Regions from separate parts of the Delftia sp. K82 genome, predicted to be linked through region 2. Evidence: riboswitches for the same ligand, from Rfam matches in the RefSeq annotation. Region 2 holds a riboswitch; the other holds the start of a gene.
What was found. Region 2 has a riboswitch for glycine ahead of gcvT (glycine cleavage system aminomethyltransferase GcvT). Riboswitches for the same ligand answer to the same signal wherever they lie in the genome.
Positions count from the first base shown of each region.

Region 1 (3,405 bases), on a different contig from region 2:
TCACGGCCCATTCGGCCCTGGTCCATGCCGGAGGCGGCCAGCCCGAGCTGGCCGAGTTGCTGTACGAGCTGTCCGAGCGCACCGAGTCCGGCCTGCTGTTCGGCGGCGTGGGCGATGACGGGGACGATGGCGTGGAGGGCGTGCAGATCGCCTGCCGCACCGAGGACCTGCATGCGCAGCATGCGGATGCGCGCGGCATTTTTAGCGGAGGCTTCTCGGGCGTGGCCTTCGGTGCGGGCGTGCCCTGCATCACGGGCATGGCCCAGGGCTGCGTGCCGCTGGGCGAGGGCCTGGAGATCACCGAGGCGCGCGGCGCCCTGGTCACCGGGCTCAATGGCGATCCGGCCTTGCAGCGCCTGCTGCAACTGCTGGGCGTGGAGCTGGAAGGCAGCGACTGGCAGCCCGCGCTGACCACGGTGCGCAGCACGCTGGCGGCCATTGCGCCGCCGGGCCGGGGCATGGCCCACGGCGTGCTCACCGAAGAGGCCCAGGTACTGACCCTGGTCGGGCTGGACCCGCTGCGCCAGGGCGTGGCCCTGTCATCGGCCGTGGAGGCCGGGCATTCGGTGATCTTCTGCCGCCGCCAGGCCCAGGTCGCGCGCCAGGAACTGCTGCAACTGGGCGCTGCGCTGCGCGATGCGGCGGAGCCCGAGGAGGCGGCGCCCGAAGGCGAGGCACAGCCCCGCATCCGTGGCGCCATCTACATCAGTTGCCGGGGCCGCGGCGGCGGCCTGTTCGGCGGCCCCGATGCCGAACTGCGCACCCTGCGCCACGCACTGGGCGATGTGCCATTGATCGGCTTCGTCGCCGAAGCCGAGATCATGGATGCCCGCCTGCACCGCTTCGCCGGGGTGTTGACGGTGTTCACTGCTTAGGCGTCGTACACGCCGTACACGCCGTACACGCCGTACACGCCGTACACACGGTACACACCGTCTGCACCTCAGACCGCGCGCGGGCGCACCGTGCCTGCGCTGCGATCCGGGTCCATGGCTGCGGCCCCCAAAAAATCGAAATCCACGGCCGGCTGCCTGCCGCTGACTAGGTCGGCCAGCGCCATGCCGGAGCCGCAGGCATGGGTCCAGCCCAGCGTGCCGTGGCCGGTGTTCAGGAACAGGTTGGCGATGGGCGAGCGTCCGATCAGCGGCACATTGCTGGGCGTGGCGGGGCGCAGGCCGCTCCAGAACTGGGCGCGCCCGGTATCGCCGGCGCCTGGGAACAGTTGCTGCACGCGCCGCACGATGGCCTCGCAGCGCACGGGGTCCAGGTTGCGGTCGTAGCCGTTGAACTCGGCCGTGCCGGCAATGCGCAGGCGGTCGCCCTGCGCGCCCGTGTAGCGCGAGAACACCAGCTTGAACTCATCGTCCGTGAGGCTGACCTGGTAGGCCTTGGCGGGGTCCAGCACCGGCAGGGTCACGGAGTAGCCCTTGGCCGGGTAGATGGGCAGGTGCAGCCCCAGCGGCTGGGCCAGCAGCGGGCTGAACGAGCCCATGGCCAGCACATAGGCGTCGCCCTGGATGCGTTCGTAGCGGCCATCGGCATTGGTCACTTCCACATGGTCGATATGGCGGCTGGCGCCTGCGCCCGTGGTGCGCAGCGCCATGACGTGGTGGCCGTGGCGGAACTGCACGCCCGTGGTGGTGGCAATGCGTGCCAGCTCGCGCGTGAAGAGGTTGGCGTCGCCCGATTCATCCTCGGCCGTATAGGTGGCGCCCGCTATCTGCCCGCGCACATGGGCCAGGGCCGGCTCCAGGCGCACGGCTTCGTCGGCGTCAATCAGGCGGCGGTCGCAGCCCAGGGCCTGCATCTGCTCGGTGGGCTTGAGAGCGCCCTCGAACTCACGGGCGTTCGTGTAGAAGTGCAGGATGCCCTGCATGCGCTGCTCGTACTGGATGCCGGTGTCCGACCGCAGCTGCTGCAGGGCCTCGCGGCTGTAGGTGCCCAGGCGAACGATCTGCTGGATGTTGTGGCGCGTGCGCGCGGGCGTGCAGTTGCGCAGGAAGGACAGGCCCCAGAGCCACTGGCGCATGTCGGCGCGCAGGCGAAACAGCAGGGGGGCGTCCTGCCGGCCCAGCCAGCCCAGCAACTTCAGCGGTGCGCCGGGGTTGGCCCAGGGTTCGGCGTGGCTGACCGAGATCTGCCCGCCGTTGGCAAAGCTGGTTTCGGCTCCGGGCGCAGCCTGGCGGTCGATGACCGTGACCTCGTGGCCCAGGGATTGCAGATAGTAGGCCGAGGCGGTGCCGATCAGGCCGGCTCCGAGAACGATGACGCGCATGACAATGCCCTTTCAAAGGCATGTGCCGGTCACGCGGAAGCTGGTAGCTATGGATTCAATAGCAAGCAGCCTGCGTCCGTCGTGACGCAGCTGCCGCTCCCCCTGTCCTTGGTACCTGAGAGATTCACCGCCGTCCATGGGAACGGGGCTTGCTCCTTCGGTGCGCCGCATATTGCGTGCGGCGGCTCTCCAGACGGCATGTTGTGTTTGCAGTACGGAACCTGAGCGTGTATGGGAGTTTGCGCCTTCGGTGAGGCTCGGCACCGTGGTGCCCGCCTGCTCTCCTGCAGGGGCGATTCTATGTGGCTTGCGGAGCCAGTTCCAGTTGTACTGGGGATATCACCAGTTGCCACCTGCATGTGGTGTGGCTGATTCAGGGTATTCCCTAATTCGCTCAAGAGCCGCCCTCGTAACGCTGGTGTAAACCTTCGGGCTCATGAAAAAAACTATTGAAATAGAAAAAAACATGATTTAGCCTATCGGTATGTGTGGTGGTTTGACAGCGCATGTTCTGATCGATTGAACCTCCATGGGGTAACCATGGGTTGTATATCTGTCGGATAGGCGACTTACCGTTGCACAGGTGAAGGTCTATGGAAACTGGCCCGCCACTGGAAAAAATACAAGCACGGTGAATATGGTTCGTTGAGGGAGGAAAAAAATGATTTGCATCGCAAACCCGGCTGAAGGTGTGCCCGGCTCAATGGGCAATGGAGCAGTGCGCAAGCGCTGATGGAAATCCACCTTTTTTGATTGACGCGCAGGATCTGCGCGAAACCCTGTTACTTCCAATGTCACCGGTTGCAAGGTGAGTTGTGAGTTCTTGACTCAAATAGAACTATCCGAGGTGCGGCGATGCAAATGCGCTGGGTACAACTGATGGCCATTGCCATTGGGGAAAATATTTTCCTGTCTGATTTCCTTGAAAAAATGGGGAATATCATGCGCGTTCTTGATCGCCTGCTTGGTTCGGTGTTTTTACGAAAATGGCGTGCAGCGAGGTACTTGTTCTCGTTGCTGCTGCTTTCGTGCGCCGGTATTTCATCCACGGCACTCGCGGCGACCATCGTTTTCACGGTCACCGACAACAGCGACGCTCCAAATGCCAATGCAACGACACCAACCACCTG
Region 1 covers NZ_MYFL01000004.1:572,850-576,254, forward strand. The annotation lists gene KDK82_RS26090 (FIST N-terminal domain-containing protein) at 1-875, shown strand, start outside; gene KDK82_RS26095 (D-amino acid dehydrogenase) at 944-2,275, opposite strand; glycine riboswitch at 2,368-2,478, opposite strand; partial or broken gene KDK82_RS26100 (invasin domain 3-containing protein) at 3,137-3,405, shown strand, end outside.
Region 1: it holds a riboswitch for glycine, as region 2 does, so the genes downstream of both, KDK82_RS26095 (D-amino acid dehydrogenase) here and gcvT (glycine cleavage system aminomethyltransferase GcvT) in region 2, are expected to answer to the same signal.

Region 2 (3,405 bases):
AGGGAGGGGTCGTCGCGCAGGGCTTCGTTGACTTCGACGATCTCGCCGCTGACGGGCATGTAGACATCGGCGGCGGCCTTGACGGACTCGACCACGCCGGCCACATCGCCCTGGTTGAAGCTGGTGCCCACGGCGGGCAGATCGACGAACACCACGTCGCCCAGCGCATCCTGCGCGTGGAGGGTGATGCCGACGATGGCCGCGTCAGGGTTGGCGGCGTTGATCCATTCGTGGTCCTTGGAATACTGGATGCTCATGGCTTGCTCCGATAGAAACTGAAAAAGAAACCTGTGAAAGGCGGTTTGAGAAAGGTCAGTGCGCACTGTAGCGGCATGCGATGGCAGGAAAAACGAATCCGCCGAACTCGATCCACGCCAAGCGCGCAGGCTGTCCTCAACCGCGGTGATAGCGGGGCGCCACGAAGGGCGTGGCCTGCACCTGCATGGGCACGGCCTTGCCGCGCACCATGGCCTGCAGCGTGGTGCCGACGGCGGCGCTGCCCGGCTCCACGTACGCCAGGGCCACGGGCTGGTTCAGCGTGGGCGACAGCAGGCCGCTGGTGACCTGGCCGACCTTGCGGCCGCTGGCGTCCAGCAGCTCCGTGCCTTCGCGCACGGGCACGCGCTCCAGGGCCACCAGGCCCACGCGCTTGCGCGTGAGCAGCTCGGGCGACTGCAGCTGGGCCAGCACGGTGGCCGCGCCGGGAAAGCCGCCTTCGCGCTCGCCACCAATGCGGCGGACCTTCTGCACGGCCCAGTTCAGGGCGGCCTCGGCCGGGGTGGTGGTCGTGTCCAGATCGTTGCCGTACAGGCACAGGCCGGCTTCCAGGCGCAGCGAATTGCGCGCGCCCAGGCCCACGGGCCTGACTTCGGGCTGGGCCAGCAGGGCACGGGCAAAGGCCTCGGCGTGGCTGGCGGGCAGGGAGATCTCGAAGCCGTCCTCGCCGGTATAGCCGCTGCGCGTGATGTACAGCTCGGCGCCTTCCCAGTCGAAGTAGCCGCCCGTCATGAACACCAGCCCGGCCGTGTCGGGCAGCAGGCGCTCCATGGCGGCTGCTGCCTGCGGGCCCTGCAGCGCCAGCAGGCCCCGGTCGAACTGGGGCTCGATTTCACAGCGCCCGCCAATGCGGGCCTCTATGTGCGCCAGGTCTTCGTGCTTGCAGGCGCCGTTGACGATCAGGAACAGGTCGTCCTCGCGGCGCACGAACATCAGGTCGTCCAGAATGCCGCCCGCGTCGTTGAGCAGCAGGCCGTAGCGCTGGCGGTGTTCGCCCAGGCCCAGCACGTCCATGGGCAGCAGCGATTCCAGCGCCGCGCCGGCATCCGGGCCGCGCAGGCTGATCTGGCCCATGTGCGAGACATCGAACAGGCCTGCCGCCTCGCGCGTGTGCAGGTGCTCGGCCATCAGCCCCTGCGGGTATTGCACGGGCATGGAGTAGCCGGCAAACGGCACCATGCGCGCGCCCAGTTCCTGGTGCAGGTCGAACAGCGGGGTCTTGAGCAGATCGGTGGTGGAGGCAGCGGTCAAGGAGGGACTCTCTTTTCGGCAAGGGGCAAGGCACAACGCCATCCCGGAATCCCGGGATGTCCTGCCCTGCTGTCCGCTTTACCTGAGAGATTCACCCGCACCTTCCATGCGTGGGGCTTGCTCCTTCGGTGGATGGGGCACACCGCCGTGCCCTGCATCTCTCTCCAGCTAGGAACGCCTGCGGCCGTGGCGGCAGGCGGTGCCAGTCCTTTTGCCTGAGCGTTCGGGACGAACCCTGCGCCTTCGGCGGTGCCGCTGCCTGTGACCATTGCGGCCGGGCGGGCACTCTCTCCTGACCGGCGCATTCTAGCTGCGGCCAGCGTCCGCGCGGCTTCGGGATTTCCGCGGGCCGACCGCAGCTCCATGCGCTTGCCTGCATGGATGCATTTGCAAATTGCATAACTGTCTAAAAAATCTCCTACATTGAGATGCATCGATATATGAAATCTCGTGAGCGAGAAGGAAGAAGCGCACATGCAGCAGACGCTGGGAGACACATTGGCCTGGCCGGCACGTTACCTGCCGAACAAGGAAGCCCTGGTGGCTTGGGAGGGCGGCGAGCGCCGCGCCTGGACCTATGCCCAGCTCGATGCCGAAGTCAACCGCCACGCCCACGGCCTGGCCGAGCTGGGCATAGGCCATGGCGACGTGGTCGCGGCCTTTCTCTACAACACGCCAGCCTTTGTCTTCACCATGCTGGCGGCCGCGCGCCTGGGCGCCATCTTCAACCCCATCAACTACCGGCTGGCAGCCCAGGAGCTGGCCTTCATCCTCAAGGACGGCGCAGCGCGCGCCCTGGTCTTCGAGCACGAGGGCGGCGAGGTGGCCGCACGCGCCCAGGCCCTGCTCAAGGCCGAAGGCGGTGGTGGCACTGCCGCAGGCGCAGGCACGGGCATCGAGCACTGGATCTTTGCCGACGATGCCCCGGCCGACCCGCTGCCGGTCTGGGCCACGCAGCGCCTGTCCGCCCTGGCCAGGGGCCGCAGCAGCGCGCCGCCCCAGGCCCATGTGCGCGAGAGCGACCCCTGCATCCTCATGTACACCAGCGGCACCACGGGCCGGCCCAAGGGCGTGCTGCATACGCACCGCAGCAAGCTGGCGCACAACGCCCTCATGCACCAGACCATGCAGTTCACGCGCGACGACGTGGGCCTGGCCATGGCGCCGCTCAACCACACGGCCGAGCTACACACCAGCTTTTTGCCGCGCCTGCAGGCCGGGGCCACCCAGGTGCTGCTGCGCCGCTTTGACGTGACCGAGGCCTGGCGCCTGATCCGCGAAGAGCGCGTGAGCTTCTTCTTCGCGGCGCCCACCATGGTCACCATTCTGCTGGCCGACCCCATTGCCTCGCCTGAGCAGGCGCCCGCGCTGCGGCTGGTGGAGTACGGCGGCGCCTCCATGGCGCCGCACCTGATCCGCGAATGGACGCGCAAGGTCGGCAGCGACCTGGTCCAGGTCTACGGCACCACCGAGATGGGGCCCTGCATGTCCATCCTCCTGCCGCGCGAGCAACTCTCGCACGCGGGCTCGGCCGGGCTGCCCTCCATGGGCCATGACCTCATCGTGGCCAGGCTGCGCGAAGACAACGCCCCCACCGATCCGGCTGAGGCCTGCCTGCCAGGCGAGGTGGGCGAAATCCTGGTGCGCGGCCCCTGCATGATGGCCGGCTACCTCAACCGCCCCGACGCCAACACCCGCGCCCTGGCGCACGGCTGGTACCACACGGGCGACCTGGGCCACATCGACGACGATGGCTACCTCTGGATCCGCGACCGCATCGACTACATGATCAATTCGGGCGCCGAGAACGTCTATCCGCGTGAGGTGGAAGACGCGCTGGTCGAGCATGCCGACGTGCTCGAGGTCGCCGTCATCGGC
Region 2 covers NZ_MYFL01000001.1:1,702,574-1,705,978, forward strand. The annotation lists gene gcvH (glycine cleavage system protein GcvH) at 1-257, opposite strand, end outside; gene gcvT (glycine cleavage system aminomethyltransferase GcvT) at 394-1,569, opposite strand; glycine riboswitch at 1,587-1,705, opposite strand; glycine riboswitch at 1,721-1,832, opposite strand; gene KDK82_RS07360 (fatty acid--CoA ligase) at 2,002-3,405, shown strand, end outside.